3 regions of the Undibacterium sp. WLHG33 genome follow, and region 2 is predicted to be linked to each of the others. Evidence: predicted binding sites of a transcription regulator. Region 2 holds the regulator's gene; each other region holds the start of a gene.
The links. Region 2 encodes sigma-54, which starts transcription at its own class of promoters, with help from an activator protein. Its sites were predicted from a motif close to TGGCANGNAANCTGCTTT; they were not measured.
Positions count from the first base shown of each region.

Region 1: a site for sigma-54 is predicted at 2,641-2,658, ahead of urtA (urea ABC transporter substrate-binding protein). Genes of this name have one in related genera too.
Region 3: a site for sigma-54 is predicted at 4,260-4,277, ahead of glnA (type I glutamate--ammonia ligase). Genes of this name have one in related genera too.

Region 1 is NZ_CP186697.1:3,230,704-3,236,495, reverse strand. It holds gene urtB (urea ABC transporter permease subunit UrtB) at 1-1,156, opposite strand, end outside; gene urtA (urea ABC transporter substrate-binding protein) at 1,335-2,588, opposite strand; gene ACOTSW_RS14640 (mannose-1-phosphate guanylyltransferase/mannose-6-phosphate isomerase) at 3,246-4,700, opposite strand; gene ACOTSW_RS14635 (isoprenyl transferase) at 4,773-5,525, opposite strand; gene recD (exodeoxyribonuclease V subunit alpha) at 5,729-5,792, opposite strand, start outside.
Region 2 is NZ_CP186697.1:390,271-396,062, forward strand. It holds gene ACOTSW_RS01830 (ABC transporter ATP-binding protein) at 1-357, shown strand, start outside; gene ACOTSW_RS01835 (enoyl-CoA hydratase/isomerase family protein) at 709-1,803, opposite strand; gene hpf (ribosome hibernation-promoting factor, HPF/YfiA family) at 1,955-2,299, opposite strand; gene ACOTSW_RS01845 (RNA polymerase factor sigma-54) at 2,409-3,890, opposite strand; gene lptB (LPS export ABC transporter ATP-binding protein) at 3,902-4,654, opposite strand; gene lptA (lipopolysaccharide transport periplasmic protein LptA) at 4,656-5,231, opposite strand; gene lptC (LPS export ABC transporter periplasmic protein LptC) at 5,273-5,792, opposite strand, start outside.
Region 3 is NZ_CP186697.1:2,598,123-2,603,914, reverse strand. It holds gene ntrC (nitrogen regulation protein NR(I)) at 1-837, opposite strand, end outside; gene glnL (nitrogen regulation protein NR(II)) at 919-2,001, opposite strand; gene ACOTSW_RS11935 (DUF4124 domain-containing protein) at 2,097-2,585, opposite strand; gene glnA (type I glutamate--ammonia ligase) at 2,712-4,127, opposite strand; gene ACOTSW_RS11925 (rhodanese-like domain-containing protein) at 4,568-5,032, shown strand; tRNA gene ACOTSW_RS11920 (tRNA-Ser) at 5,121-5,210, shown strand; gene ACOTSW_RS11915 (AI-2E family transporter) at 5,434-5,792, shown strand, end outside.

The sequences.
Region 1 (5,792 bases), 990 kb from region 2:
CGTTTTGCGCGCCGAACACCGAACGCACGCCCTGCATCAACATCAGGCTGATACCCCAGGTGCAAAGCAGAGTTTCCAGAGGACGGCCGTAGAGCCAGCGAATCACCGTGCGCTCGAGCACGATACCGACCATGCCCGACACCAGAAACGCCGCTGGCACGGCCAGCAATAAATATGCATCAATCGCTTCCGGAAAAAAATGCCGGAACAGTGACTGACAAACATAGGTCGTATAGGCACCTATCATTAGCAATTCACCATGCGCCATATTGATAATACCCATCAGTCCGAATGTGATCGCCAGCCCCAGCGCTGCCAGTAACAACACGCTGCCGAGCGAGATACCATAAAACAGGTTACCGACAAATTCGGTGCGGGCAATGCGGTTGTCAATCGCATTGAGGGTGGCCACCGCTGCGACGCGTATGCTTTCGTCCGGCTCGGCATAACTACCATCCGGACGTTGGGTAATCATTTCCTGCAATGCAGGTTTCAGATTCGCATTCGCACTGGTGACGAGTGTTTTGACCGCCGCTTTACGAATAGCGGGATCTTCTGCATGCAGATTCACGGTCGCGATCAGCATTTGCAGCAATGCGCCTATCTCAGGATCTTTTTCTTTGACATACGCCTTGTTCAGTAAAGGCAGTTGTTCCGGTGTCGCTTCTTTTTGCAGCGCCTGCGCCGCCGCCAGACGGACTGCGCGCTCAGTCGCAAACAGCTTCAGACCGGATAAGGCGCTGTCAACTGCCGCCCGCAAGCGATTGTTAATCGCAATGACATCAGCACCATCGGGTAAGGCAAGCTTTTTTCCATCGACCAAAGAAATAAACTGTTCAGCATCCGGCAGAAAAACCTGATCGTCTTTGAAATACAACTCTTCATTTTTCAGTGCGCTCAGCACTTTCGCGGCTTCATCATTCGCCAGCGCGGCTATCGTATTGACGGCAACGATACGCGCATCCGGATCTTCACCCGCCAGCGCCTTGAGCTGACTCGCGTCAATCGCCGCATGCGCTGTTGCCGGCAGCAATATCGCTATCGCGATGCTGAACAGGATGCCGCATAATCCGCCACGTAATCTGCTAAGCAATGTTCCACCTGATGTGGCGGACATCGTGACAAGCTGGCGTGCCAACATTTTCTGGAATGTCATAGTTCTGCAGACGTGTTCATTAATCGAATTTTCGTGCAAGCTGGTTGTGTACGAGAGCGGGAAAACACCACCGCCGCAAACAGAAAGCTAGCCAGATTCCCCGCACGCGCAAGCAACGACCTGGTCAGTCGGGGAAACACCAGGAAGTGCTCGCGCAAGGAGAAAACTGTCGCACTGTTTACAGCTTTTGCTTACCTTCATTACCCGGAATATAAGGGCTCCAAGGTTGCGCGCGGATAGGCGCTTTGGTTTTGTAGACGACGCTGAACTGGCCGTCTGCTTTAATCTCACCAATCATGACGGGTTTATGCAAATGGTGATTGGTCGCATCCATCGTCAGTTCAAAACCGGATGGTGCTTTGAAAGTCTGCCCGCTCATCGCTGCGATCACTTTATCGGTATCCGTGGATTTGGCTTTTTCCACTGCTTGCTTCCACATATAAATGCCGACATAAGTTGCTTCCATAGGATCGTTCGTCACCACGGTGGCAGCATTCGGCAATTTTTTCGCAACGGCATACGCTTTCCATTTTTTGATGAATTCCGCATTCACCGGATTTTTGACCGACTGGAAGTAATTCCATGCCGCCAGATGGCCGACCAGAGGTTTGGTATCAACACCGCGCAATTCTTCTTCACCGACCGAGAACGCCACGACAGGTACATCGGTCGCTTTCAGACCGGCATTACCAAGCTCTTTGTAAAACGGCACATTCGAATCGCCATTAATGGTCGAGATCACTGCTGTTTTTCCACCGGCAGAAAATTTCTTGATATTCGCCACGATGGTCTGATAATCAGAGTGACCAAACGGTGTGTAGACTTCATCGATATCGCTGTCTTTTACGCCTTTGCTATGCAGGAAAGCGCGCAGGATTTTGTTGGTCGTGCGTGGATAGACATAATCCGTACCCAGCAGCACGAAACGTTTTGCCGCGCCGCCTTCTTTTGACATCAGATATTCTGTCGCCGGGATCGCTTGCTGATTCGGTGCAGCACCGGTGTAAAACACGTTTTTCTCCAGCTCTTCGCCTTCATATTGCACAGGGTAAAACAGCAGGCTGTTCAACTCTTTAAACACCGGCAACACCGATTTGCGTGATACCGATGTCCAGCAACCAAACACGACTGAGACTTTATCTTGCGACACTAACTGCCGTGCTTTCTCAGCAAACAAAGGCCAGTTAGATGCCGGATCAACGACAACCGCTTCCAGTTTTTTCCCCATCACGCCACCTTTGGCATTGATTTCATCAATCGTCATCAGCGCCACGTCTTTCAGCGATGTTTCAGAAATCGCCATCGTTCCTGAGAGGGAATGCAAAATGCCAACCTTAATCGTATCTGCTGCGAATGCCTGAGCCATCCAGCCCGATGTAGCGAGCGCCATTGCGCCAATTGCTGTTGCTTTCAAAACCGTGCGACGTGTCATGATTTCTCCTGAGGTGGTGGGTAACAAAGAAACTGCAAGCTTCACCAGCCTATGAGCAGATAGCGTGCCACGTTCGCGAAAAGCGGCGGAAATACGCTTCGGCTATCCTGAAATAGGAAAAATCGAGGGAGTATGTGCGGAAAACAGCTTTATCTCCTTATAGATATTGGGTTTTTTTACATACTGGGGGGAGTATATTTTTCGCCTGCAGTGCCGTTTTTTCGTGCTGGCTAGGCCGGATGCGGATGTGGAGTGCACTAGTTGCGGATTATTTGCTTCGTTATGCCCGCTGACAGCGCAGCGTCGCTGTGCGTGATTCAAGACAGGGAGCAGCCGGAATCAGAAATGGGCAAAAGTGTCTGAATCTGAGCAGCAAGGCACTTTCTGTCTTTTTCGGTGCAGCCCTGCATTCGCATTGTGCGTAACGAATAAAAGCGGCACACAAAAAAAATACGGAGACTGTCTGTTCAGTCTCCGTACCCTTGTTCCGGACGGTGGCCAACCCGCTATCTGCTGATCAGGCACACCTCGTTACCGTCATACATATCGGTTGCATGTACAGTAACTGAGATGAATCATACCAAAAAATTGTTTCATTGCCATGACATACATCAAAAAAAATGCGCTTGCCTGCCGCCGCGCTGTTTTTTCAAGACATCAGCACTTTGACTTCGTGCGGCCATAGGTGTCTTCAAAACGGACAATATCATCCTCACCCAGATAACTGCCGGACTGTACTTCGATAATTTCCAGCGGTATCGCGCCCGGATTCGCCAGCCGGTGCACTTCGCCCAACGGAATGTAGGTTGATTGATTTTCCGTCAGCAGCATGACTTTATCGCCGCAAGTGACTTCGGCCGTTCCCCTGACCACGACCCAGTGTTCGGCACGGTGATGATGCTTTTGCAGACTCAGGCTGGCACCGGGCTTGACCTGTATGCGTTTGACCTTGAAGCGTTCTTCTTCATCAATGCTGTCATACCAGCCCCAGGGACGATACACCTTGCGATGTAATGTATGTTCCTGCCGCCCCTGCTGCGTTAATTGCGCCACAATCGCCTTCACATCCTGACTCTGACGCCTATCAGCCACTAACACTGCGTCCGGCGTTTCCACCACCACCAAATGATCAATGCCGACGGTGCTGACCAGGCGGCTGGAAGAATAAATCAGGCTGTTGCTGGAATTGGTCTGTATCACGTCGCCGTACGTCACATTGGCCTGCGCATCCTGCTTGCCGACCTGCCAGACCGCATCCCACGCGCCCAGATCGTTCCAGCCTGCGTCCAGCGGAATCATGCGTATGTCAAAAGCTGACCCCGGGCATTTTTCCATCACTGCGTAATCGATAGAATCTGCCGGAATCTTGGCAAAAGCAGCAGTACCGGGACGGATGAATTGGGCGTCGCTGGTTTTTTCCGACCACGAGAGTCTGGCAGACTCCGCAATATCAGGCCGGAATTGCGCCAGTGCTTTCAACCAGGTGCTGGCTCTGAGCACAAACATGCCGCTGTTCCAGAGATATTCGCCACTGTCCAGATATTGCTGCGCCGTCGCTGCATCAGGCTTTTCAGCAAACTGCGCTACTGCAGATTCACCGAATGTTGCTGCCTGCCCGGTTCTGCGGATATAACCGTAGCCAGTTTCAGGGCGATCAGGCGTAATGCCTAAAATTATAATCGCGCCATCGCTGGCGGCTCGCACGCTACGCTGCAATGCGTTGGTGAACGCGGCGTCATCCTGTATGGTCTGATCTGCCGGTGTCACCACCAGCACCGGGTCTTCGCCGTTGGCCGTGGCTTCAAGCGCCGCCAGCGTCAACGCCGGTGCGGTATTTTTTCCGGCGGGTTCCAGTAACAGACTGGCCGCAACGGATTTCATTTCACGTAACTGGTCGAGCGCCAGAAAACGATGCTCTTCATTGGTCACGATCAGTGTAGGACTGACCTGAATATCGGCATCGGCAATCGCATTCACGCGTTGCACCGCTTGCTGAAAAAGACTGGTGGTGCCGGACAGCACCAGAAACTGCTTAGGAAAACCCGCGCGTGACAAAGGCCACAGGCGTGTACCTGAGCCTCCACATAAAATTACCGGAACAATTTTGGTCATGGATAATTCCCGCCTGCATCACTTCAATCATTTGCGTTTATTCGCGCTTCACCCTGGAATTCGCCTGCAGCTTTACTCGGCTGATTCCAGCAATTGTTCGCTGGTTCTGCCAAAACGGCGCTCGCGCTTCTGGAACGAAGCGATCGCTTCATCCAGCGATTTACCGTCGAAATCCGGCCAGTAGGTATCGGTAAAGAAAAATTCTGAATACGCCATTTGCCACAACAGGAAATTCGATATGCGTGCTTCGCCACCGGTGCGTATCAGCATGTCTGGCGGCGGCGCGTAGGCCATAGACAATTTTGACGACAGCATGTCTTCGGTAATGCTGTCCTGATCCAGCCCTTCACGAATTAATGCGTTACAGGCATTGACGATATCCCAGCGGCCACCGTAATTGGCGCAGATCGTCAGCGTCAGCCCGGTATTAGCGGCCGTTTTCTCTTCCGCGTTGTGGATCAATTGCTTGAGTTCGGCGTCAAATTTGCTCAGATCACCGATGATTTTCAGACGGATATTGTTCTGGCACATATTGTTGATTTCAAGTACCAGCACTTTCCGGAACAATTTCATGAGCAGTGAGACTTCCTCCGGTGGACGACGCCAGTTTTCTGAACTGAACGCAAACAAGGTCAGGTAACGGACACCACGGTTACAACATGCTTCCACCACTTTATTGACAGCATTCACCCCTTTGGTATGACCGGCAAAACGAGGCAACAAACGTTGTTTTGCCCATCTGCCGTTACCATCCATAATGATTGCGATATGTTCGGGGATGTTTCCTGATTCAGCCCTGGCAGGCTTACTTAAGTCTTTACTCATACAATTTACATTCTTTATTTAACACGTCTATCCAAGATAACAACCTCCAAGAATGTCACAACGTTGATACGAGCACATCAACTTCGAAGGTATCAGTCATCAGTCCGCGCGACCTGGGACTTATCTGGTACGCGGGGGATTATAAAAGACTTCACCGGAAACCGACGGAATAATCTGCACTGTCGCGTTAAATTCATTTTCTTTTAATCAACATTCAACGCTGCCTGCAAGCCGCTCGCGCGTAGTGTCAGGCGTCCGATCGCATGT
Region 2 (5,792 bases):
TTTCCACGCCTGCGTGAGCGCCGCCATCAACTGGCCGGTACTTTATCCGGCGGTGAACAGCAAATGCTGGCGATGGCACGCGCCGTTATGCTGAATCCGGAAGTGATATTGCTGGATGAGCCATCGATGGGACTGGCGCCTATCCTGGTCGATGAAGTGTTCCGCATCATCCAGCGACTCAAGCAGGAAGGGCGCACCATGTTGCTGGTCGAGCAGTTTGCGGCAGCCGCACTCGCTGTTGCGGATTATGGCTACGTCCTCGAAAACGGGCGCATCTCTGTGCATGGTCCGGCCGATAAATTGCAGAACGATCCGGCAGTGAAAGCAGCGTATCTGGGTGGTGGCTCACATCATTAAATGAAGTAAGTCAGAAGTCAAAACGAAAGAGGGGGAGTGCATATACTCCCCCTCTTTTTTATAAAATAGGTCTATTGTCAGCAGAAAATAAGGGTGGTTTACATATACTGGGGGGAGTATATTTGATGCTCAGAATGGAATTTCCTGATACTTCGTTGCTTGATTTGTCGTGATCTGTTGCTGAAACACGGATGCGATAGAAATACAGCCACATTTTTTAAGCAGCGTTCCATGAAAAAGCGCCCATCACTTTATTGCGTGATGGGCGCTGCTGTGCTGATGCCAGCAAAAACGTACTGGCAAATCTGTCAGTAAACCTGTAAGTGAAATTGCTTTAAAACCTGTCCGCTATTAACCCTGCAAATGCCGCAGCGGATGTGCGTACGCCGGCCATACTTCGGTGAAGAATTGCGCGATCTGTTCATGACTCACATCGCGCAGATGCGCAGGCAACCATTGCGGCATATTGTCTTTATCAACGACCAGGGCCCGCACACCTTCCAGCACTTCGCCATGTTTGAAGCAATGGCGTACCATGGCGCGTTCCATGCGCAGACAGTCCGCCACATTCTGACGTGCGCCGCGCCGCAGTTGTTCGAGCGTGACGCACATCAGTAAAGGCGAACGTTTCTCCATCGTGACCAGTGTTTGCTGAGCAAATGCATCGCTGTTGTTGCTTAATTTTTCTGCGATGGCCAGCACATTGTTGCCGCTGAAAAACTGATCGATCAAGGCGCGCTGGCTGGCAAGTTTACTGCTGGCCGGATCGGCCTGCGCTGCAAATGGCGCAGCAAATTCACGTATCGCCAGGCGTATATCTGCCGCTTCGGTATGCTCCAGCATCGTCAGTAATGCTGGCAGTTCAGATGTTGGGATATAGACGTCAGCGAGGCCTGCATATAAGGCATCGGCAGCGGCAATGATATCGCCAGTCAGACCGAGATAAGTACCGATTTCACCCGGTGTTCGCGACAGGAAATAACTACCGCCGACATCGGGAAATAAACCGATGTTCACTTCCGGCATCGCCATTTTGGTACGTTCGGTCACGATACGCAGACGGCAATTTTCACCTGCCTGCGCAATGCCCATACCGCCACCCATCACCACACCATTCATCAACGCGATGTAGGGCTTAGGGTAAAAATGTATCAAATGATTTAACGCATATTCTTCGGTAAAAAAATCTTCGAGCAGGGCGCTGTCACCAGTTGGCGTAGCGGTGCCGACGTCATAGAAAAAGCGGATGTCGCCACCGGCACAAAATGCTTTTTCACTGCTGCTGTGTATGAATACGGCACGGATAGTTGTATCGTCGCGCCACGCCAATAATGTGGCGGTGAGTGCGCGCACCATCTCCAGTGACAGAGAGTTCAATGCTTTCGGACGGTCGAGAGTGATGTAGCCGATCTGATTTTTAACGGAAGTGATTACGTATTCGCTCATGTAGATACCATTAACATAGTCGTGACAGGGCAATCATTTTATTCCTGTTTGCACTTCGTCAGTACGACAAAAATAACAAAAAACAGATAACAAAAAAGGACGCTGTTGGCGTCCTTGTTTTCGTGTTCCGTAAATAACGGGAGGCGGGCGATTATGCCGATGCCGGATCAGGGATATGTTTGATCGCATCGCGATCGTGACCCTGAACTTTATCTTTATGCTTGATCACCTGACGATCCAGTTTATCAATCAGTGTATCAATCGCAGCGTATAAATCATGCGCCAGACTTTCAACGTGAATATTTTTACCACTGATATGCAGGTCAATGTCGGCTTTATGTCGTTTCTCTTTTTCGCTCAGCTTGTCGACGGTCAGCGTGACGGTCAGATCAATGACCTGATCAAAGTGACGCCGGATACGTTCCAGCTTGGTATGTACATATTCACGAATGGCAGGAGTGACTTCAACGTGATGTCCACTGATGGTGAGATTCATACTGTGCTCCTTTAGTGATATTGCTTGCTAATAACAATAAGCTCATTTTGATTTTACGGCGTTGAGCTAAATCATATATAGCAATTCAAACCGTGATTACAAGGACTGCTTACAAAGATTTTCGCAAACTGACTGGCGGTATTTTCAGGGCTTCACGGTATTTGGCTACGGTCCGTCGGGCAATTACCATGCCCTGTTCACCCAGCATGTCTGCGATTTTGCTATCAGAGAGTGGGCTTTTCTGGTCTTCTGCTCCTATCAACTGCTTGATGAGTGCACGTATCGCGGTGGAAGAGGCTTCACCCCCTGTTTCCGTCGCAACATGGCTGCCGAAAAAATATTTCAACTCAAACATCCCATGCGGGGTCAGCATGTATTTCTGAGTCGTCACACGAGAAATAGTGCTCTCGTGCAGACCCAGTGTATCAGCTATTTCGCGCAAAACAAGAGGGCGCATCGCAACAGCACCATGCGCAAAAAAATTACGTTGTCTTTCAACTATCGCTTGTGACACCCGTAAGATTGTTTCGAAGCGCTGACGCATATTTTTGATCAGCCAGCGTGCTTCCTGTAACTGGGTTCCAAGTCCTGTTTCGCCGCGGTTCTGCCGCATGATGTTGGCGTACATACTGCTCACGCGCAGTTTCGGCATCACATCCTGATTCAGTAACACTTGCCAGCCATTACCATTTTTTCTGACGATCACATCCGGTACTGCATAGTCTGAGCTGCTGGTGGCAAATGTGATACCTGGCCGTGGTTCGCATTGCCGTATGACTGCCTGCGCTTCGCGCAAATCTTCATCATCGCAGTCGAATATTTTTTTTAATTTTGTGAAGTCTCTTTGTGCAAACAAAGTCAGCTGTGTTTCCACCAGTGCCAGTGCAAGACGGCGGGTAACAAAAGGAATTTTCGGCATGCGCCTGATCTGTATCGCGAGACACTCTGATAAGTTTCGCGCACCGACACCCGGCGGATCAAAACTCTGCAGCATCTTCAGCGCGAACGATAATTCCTCTTCGTCTATTAATAATTCGAGTGGCAGACCAGCGTGAATTTCTTCCAGACTTTCTGTCAGGTAGCCGTTATCATCGAGTGTGTCGATGATCAGTTCCAGCAATGCGCGGTCGCGTGCTTCCCTGAGCGTGAGGCGCATTTGTTCCAGCAGATAGTCACGCAGGCTGATGTGGGCAGATTCGAGCTGAGGCCTGCCTTCATCTTCATCGGCGTTAGCTGCACCGGAAGGCGCATCGTTAAAACTCCACTCTTCTTCGTTGGCACTGATGCTGTCGTTGACCGGCACATCAGCTTCGACAGCAGCTTCTTGTGGCGCGGCGCTTTCAGAAGGAGTGATGCTTTCCATGCCTGCATCCGGCGTCGTACTTGTATTGTTGATGGCGCCATCCGCCAGCAGGCGGACCGCATTATCCATAGGATCATCGACACGCTCCAGCATAGGATTTTCTATCAGCAGCGTTTCCAGTTCCTGATGCAGTTCCAGCGTTGACAGTTGCAACAGCCGTATCGATTGCTGCAGTTGAGGCGTCAGCGCAAGATGCTGAGAAGTACGTAGTTGCAGGCTTTGTTTCATAATGCGTCCCGTTACATCCGGAAATGTTCTCCCAGATAGACGCGTCGCACAGACTCATTCTGAATGATGTCGTCGGGTTTGCCGCTGGCTAATACCGAGCCTTGATTGATGATGTAGGCATGGTCACAGATACCCAGCGTTTCGCGGACATTATGATCGGTGATCAGCACACCGATACCGCGTTCTTTCAGGAAGCGGACGATGCGTTGAATCTCAATCACTGCAATCGGATCGACTCCGGCAAAAGGTTCATCGAGCAGAACAAAACGCGGGTTCGTCGCGAGTGCACGCGCAATTTCGACGCGACGTCGTTCACCGCCCGATAAAGCCAGCGCCTGACTGTCACGGATTTTTTCTATCTGCAGATCGGTCAGCAAGCTGTCCAGACGTTGCCGGATTTTTTTCTCGGATAAAAATTTTCCGTCTTTGTCTTTTTGCAGTTCTAGTACAGCGCGGATATTTTCTTCGACCGTCAGTTTACGAAACACTGATGCTTCCTGAGGCAGATACGACAGACCGAGGACAGCACGCTGATGTATCGGTAAATCCGAAACATTCGTATCGTCGATATTGATTTCGCCGGCGTCGGAAGGTACCAGCCCGACGATCATGTAAAAAGAGGTGGTTTTACCTGCGCCGTTTGGTCCCAGCAGCCCGACGACTTCGCCGCTTTTTACCAGCAGCGATACATCGCGCACAACTTGTCGCGCACCGTAGCGTTTTTGCAGACCTTTGACGGTCAGCGTGCTGTCTTTTGATGCCATCTTAATTTGCCTGTTTCTCAGTTCTTGGTTGTATCGTGGTTTTGATGCGACCGCCTCCTGACACTGCCTGACCTGAGCTGGAATTGACGCCGACAAAGACATCATTTTTACTATCGTAGGAAAGGAATTCTCCTTCTTGTTGCTGTGTGACTTTGTTTCCGTCGAGATAGCGTATTTGTGCCCTGAACAGGAATTTTACGAATTCTGTTTTTTCATCGTATTCCGCTTTTTCGGATTCGCCTTCCACCCAAAGATCTGGCCCGCCGTCGCGCTTCTGACGAAACGTGATTTTTGCGCCAGGTTTGGCGGTCAGTACAACATGCTGGAATTCATCGGCACTTTTTGTAACAACAGCTTTTTCTGCTCTGACTTTCAGTGTGCCGCGGACGACCACGACATCACCTGAAAACGTACTGACATTGGTCTTGCCATTATTTAAAAACTGGTCTGCTTCTATCGTCATTTCTTTGAGACTGTCTGCTTTTTCAGCGTGAACGCTGGATACGGACAGTAAAGCCATCAGGGCTAACATCCATGAGCTCAACGCAAGATGCACTGTTTTTTTTTCGGGGCGCATGTTTACTCTCTGTCTTGTCTGTGTTGTTGATGAATGTTTTTTCATTTATGTTTGAACAGGCGTGCATGCACTTTACTGAGCAGACGCAATTCCTGATTCGCATTGTTCGCGATCATACCGGTCGCATCGGTTTCGCCGTTATCCGTGATCAGTCTGATGCGTTGGTCCGTCCTGACGATGTCGGAGTCCGGCAGTAACTGCAGATATTCTGTTTCTACCCGCATAAAACTGGAGTTGATTCCTTGTGGCCTCTCTACTCTTACCTGATCATAAAGATGCACCACATCTTCGGTACGTTTTGGGGACAGCACCTCAGATTTCTGTTCCACAACCGCACGCGCTGCATTAATCGTGATCGGTGTGCGCTGCGTATCGAAGCTGCTGATGCGCGGCTCTTTGATATCGTACTGATCCGTGCGCGGTAAATGCACCAGGCTTTGTCCGGTCACGTGATAATTTGCCTTGCCGTTATTCGAGAGTTTGATGAAATTAAAATTCTCGACGTAATAATCCGGTTCCTGACGCGCTGAGGTCCGGTTGTAATCATCGGCGCCCTGACGA
Region 3 (5,792 bases), 1.6 Mb from region 2:
ATTCTGATGAGTCGCCGCAATGACACGCACATTCGCCTTCATGGGCTGATGGCCGCCGACCCGATAAAAATGACCATCCGACAGCACTCTCAGTAATCTGGTCTGTAAGTCGAATGGCATATCACCAATTTCATCCAGAAATAAAGTACCGCCCTCTGCTTGTTCAAAACGACCACGTCGGGTCGTCTGCGCCCCGGTAAATGCGCCACGCTCATGACCAAATAATTCAGACTCCAACAAATCCTTAGGAATCGCGGCAGTATTCAGCGCAATAAAAGGTTGAGACGAGCGCGGACTATGCTTATGCAAGGCGCGGGCAACCAATTCCTTACCACTACCGGACTCGCCGGTAATTAACACGGTCACATTCGATTGCGATAAACGCCCTATCGCACGAAAAACATCCTGCATTGCAGGTGCGTGGCCAAGAATTTCCGGCGCTTCAGAAATCGTTTGTTCGACGCTGGACTCTCGCAGACTCTCATCCAGAGCGCGGCGTATCAGCTCAACCGCTTTATCCAGATCAAATGGCTTTGCCAAGTATTCAAACGCCCCGCCCTGAAAAGCAGCGACGGCAGAATCCAGATCTGAGAATGCAGTCATGATAATCACTGGCAAACCAGGATGTTTCGCTTTAACGGTTTGCAATAATTCCAGGCCTGAAGCGCCGTGCATGCGAATATCAGAAACTAAGACCTGTGGCGTGTCCGATTGCAACGCCGTCATGGCATCACGCGCATTAGTAAAACTCTTGGTCGTCAGATTTTCTCTTGCAAGCGCCTTCTCAAGCACCCAGCGAATTGAATCATCGTCATCCACTATCCAAATAGGTTTCATATTTTTTTTAGTTCCAGGTTTGAACATATTGATTAGCAAAGGCGCTAACTTGCACTCATAAAGCGTTTCCCCCATCCGGCTTCAGGGCAGAGGAATAAGGATCCTGAAATCAGTACAACCGGGACGACTCTCGCATTCAATCACGCCCATATGCTGATCAACAAAGGTTTGCGCTAAAGTCAGCCCGAGTCCGCTGCCACCGTCTCTTCCCGAAACTAAAGGATAAAAAATACGATGGAAAATTTCGGGCGGGATTCCAGGACCGTTATCTATGATATGCAAGTCTAATGCCAACCTGTATCTGACCTTCGCTAAAGTAATCTGCCGGACGACACGGGTTTTAAAAGTCAGCTCCGCATCACCGTGACGAATACGCTCGGCCAATGCCTGCGCGGCATTGTGGGCAATATTCAGTACTGACTGTATCAACTGCTCCTTATCACCTCGGAATTCAGGTATCGACAAATCGTAATCCCTGTGAATAGTCAGCCCCTGCGGAAATTCCGCTACGATCAGACTACGGACCCGTTCACACACTTCGTGAATATTGACATCACCCACTATGTGAGGAAGTCTGTGCGGAGCCAGCAAACGATCAACCAAGGTTTGCAAACGGTCCGCTTCTTTAATAATCACTTGCGTATATTCACGCAGTTCCTTGAGCTGTCTCTCAGGCAGCTCAAGCTCCAGTAACTGCGCGGCTCCCCGGATGCCTCCAAGCGGATTTTTAATTTCATGTGCAAGGTTACGTATCAGCTCCTTGTTTGCCTTGCTTTGATCCAGCATCCGCTCTTCCCTGTCGAGTTTGAGTTGCTGGACGTTTTCGCGGAATTCAATCAATACCGGCGTCTCGGGATTATCTAATGCGGTGACAATGCTGTGCACATGTAACGGTTCTCTGCCTGCACGCTCCAGAGTCAGATCCTGACGCTTATCGGCAAAATGATGAGCAACTGCCTGATGAAATACCGCCTGCAATTCATCCCCGTTCAAAAATAAAGCATTGAGCTTTTGGTCGATCAGGGATTTCGCTGAACAATCCAGCAATATCTCCGCAGCTGGATTAGCGAACTTAATACTGCCATCAGCGTTAAAAACGATGACAGCAGAGCTAAGCAGCTCAAGTCCGGCAAATGCCGGCAGGGTAGAGAGAGAATTTTTCACCATAATCCATAAAAAAAGGCCGCATCGTGCGACCTTATTATGCAAGCATCATGCCCGCTGCTTCAATTTGGAATCTGAAAAGCTGCGATTTTGCATTATTTCAGGTTGGAAATTTCACGCCGCAATGCTTCAATGTTCTTTTCAGTGCGGCTGATGCTATCTTTCAACATTGCAGTGCGTTCCTGATATTTTGCGTAATTCCGCTCATCGCCACGGCGCTCGGGTTCGCCATTGTTGTACTCTTTTTTAAGATCGGCCAGTTTTTGCTCTTCCGCTTTGAGCTCATCCAACAAAATTTGCCGGCGATCTGAATCTCTCGCCTTCTGTGTTCCCTCATCAACCTTAGGAAAATCAGCAGGACTGGAGGCAGATTTCGCCTGCGTTTTTTTAGGAGCGGAAGGCAAAGCCGGTGCAGGAACAACCGTAATACCGGGCAACTCGACTCTCTTACAACCTTTCGTTGCGCCAGTATTTTTGTATTCTTTCTTGCCATTATCGTCGACACATAAAAAAACATCTGCCTGCGCGTGCGCAATATTTTGGATGGCGATTAACGAAATAAAACCAATCAATAGTCGCTTCATATTCAATCACTAGTCAAAAACAGAGGTGTAGTGTATGCGATGCCGCGTATATTCACAATTCCACGTTACGCGCAGTAACAAACAAAAAAAGCGGGGTTACCCCCGCTTTTACAGTCCCCCTTACGATTACAGGGAGTAGTACATATCGAATTCAACAGGATGCGTCGTCATGCGCATACGTTGAACTTCCTGCATTTTCAGTTCAATGTAAGCGTCGAGCATACTGTCGCTGAACACACCGCCACGAGTCAGGAATTCGCGATCTTTATTCAGTGCATCCAAGGCTTCTTCCAGAGACGCGCACACTGTTGGAACCAATGCATCTTCCTCTGGTGGCAAATGGTACAAATCTTTAGATGCTGCTTCACCTGGGTGAATCTTATTCTGTACACCATCCAGACCTGCCATCATCAGTGCAGAGAAGCACAGATATGGGTTTGCCAGTGGATCTGGGAAGCGCGCCTCAACGCGACGACCTTTTGGATTCGCAACGTAAGGAATGCGGATAGATGCTGAACGGTTTTTAGCAGAGTAAGCCAGTTTCACCGGTGCTTCGTAGCCTGGAACCAGACGCTTGTACGAGTTAGTGCCTGGATTTGTGATTGCGTTCAGTGCTTTTGCATGTTTGATGATACCGCCGATGTAGTACAGAGCGAAATCAGACAAGCCAGCATAGCCGTCGCCTGCGAACAGGTTTTTGCCATCTTTCCAGATCGATTGATGCACGTGCATGCCGGAACCATTATCACCAACGATAGGTTTAGGCATGAAAGTCGCTGTTTTGCCGTAGGTATGAGCCACGTTCCAGACAACGTATTTCAGGTTTTGTGTCCAGTCAGCACGCTCTACCAATGTAGAGAATTTTGTGCCGATTTCATTTTGACCAGCGCCAGCTACTTCATGATGATGCACTTCCACTGGAATGCCCAAAGATTCCAGAATCAGGCACATTTCAGAACGCATATCCTGGAAACTGTCGACTGGAGGAACTGGGAAGTAACCGCCCTTGACTGTAGGACGATGACCTGAATTGCCGCCTTCCAGTTTTTCACCTGTTGTCCATGACGCCTCTTCGGAATCAATCTTGACGAAGCAACCGGACATATCAATTTTCCAGCGCACGCCATCAAAAATAAAGAATTCTGGTTCCGGACCAAAGTAGGCAGTATCGCCGATACCGGAAGACTTCAGATAAGCTTCCGCACGCTTCGCGATAGAACGTGGGTCACGATCGTAACCTTTGCCATCGGAAGGCTCGATAACGTCACACTGCATGAACAATGTGGTTTCTTCCATGAACGGATCGATATTCGCTGTGTTTGGATCTGGCATCAACAACATGTCAGAAGCCTCGATCCCCTTCCAGCCCGCAATAGAAGAACCATCAAATGCATGGCCAGATTCGAATTTATCGATATCGAATGCAGATACTGGCACTGTAACGTGCTGCTCTTTACCTCGTGTATCAGCAAAACGGAAATCAACGAACTTTACTTCGTTATCCTTTACCATCTTCAAAACTTCTGCAGCTGTCATTGCCATGTGAAACTCCTCAAGTAGCGCTAAAAATAAATCGGGGATTACTGAGCCTTCGTTCTGCCATCCTGACAAAAGAAACCTGTCGTTAATTTTCTACCTGCTCAATCATCTGACTGCTCAACTCCGCGAACAATAATAGCAGAAACTATGCCACATTCCAGAATCTGCGAAGCCAGACGTAATTATCCGTAACACTTTGTTTTTTAAAGAACTAATTAAAAACCCTGAAGAAAAGCACCGAATAACGCACCAGAAAAAACAAAATAAACTACAGAAAAAACATATCGCACATTAATAGTGCAATATTTAGCACCATTAATGTGCGAATCTCATTTTGCACTCTATTGGAGCAACAAGTTAAGAGCATGGTATGCAAATGGATATTGCTTCATGCATAATCAGCGATACACCTTTCAAACTCACTGTCTGTACTGGATTTATTTATGTCAAGCAAGGAACTGATCGCATCTGCCCGGCAACGCGCCCTAGAACAATCATTTTCGTACGCCGGTGCATTCACTCCCGTTGAGGCTTTTGAACTATTAGAGTCAGACCCGAACTGCGTACTGGTAGACGTACGCACCAATGCTGAACGTGACTGGGTTGGTAAAGTCGCTATTCACGATAAGCAGCACTATGCGGTGCAATGGAGTCTGTATCCGGGTGGTGCGCAAAACCCTGATTTTTTACAACAGCTGGAAGCCATCATCGCAGATAAAAATTCCGTCATTCTTTTTCTCTGCCGTTCCGGCGTCCGCTCACGCCACGCCGCAAAACTCGCCACAGACAACGGCTACACGCAGTGTTTCGACATCCTGCAGGGCTTTGAAGGAGACAGAGATGCACACGGCCACAGAAAAACCACAGGAGGCTGGTGCGCAAGTGATTTACCATGGATAGGCGCATGATTTATAAATACATTAAAAACCTACTTCCATCCGCCTCAATACTTTGCTAGAATAGCGAGCTTCGCTGATCACGCATTAGCGAAAAGCAGGAGAGGTGGATGAGTGGTTTAAGTCACACGCCTGGAAAGCGTGCGTAGGTTAATCCCTACCGGGGGTTCGAATCCCCCCTTCTCCGCCAAGAATCAGAAAAGCCCTTGACTTATCAAGGGCTTTTTTTTGGCCTGCACTTGTTGCTGAATATATTTCCCATACGATCTTTGCGAGTCAACGCATTCACATCGATTATCTTGCTCGAGCCTTATCCGAGCCCACATTGCACTGGTCTATATATCGCGACACACATTGCATTGACCAGGCAACAGAGATGCTGAGAAATAACATAACATTTCCGGATGAAATCCATGTCTAATTCCCCTACTGTTACGCGATCAACAGCGATGTCACTGGTCAGTCTTGTTTGTGTGCTGGCACTGCTGCATTTCGGGCGGGATGTTTTAGAGCCTATCGTGCTGGCTTCAATGCTGAGCCTGATCATCGCACCGCTGATACGCAGCATGCGTCACATGGGGCTCGGGCGCGTGAGCGCCACATTCGCTGCCATCATTTTCGTCACGACTGGCATTATCGGCATTGGCGTGGTGCTGACTTCTCAGTTAGTCAGCGTCACGACAGAAATCCCTCAGTACAGAGCAGCGATTCAATCGAAGCTGGCAATAGTAAGGCAAATCACAGAACGTCCATTTGCACACATAGAAGCAGA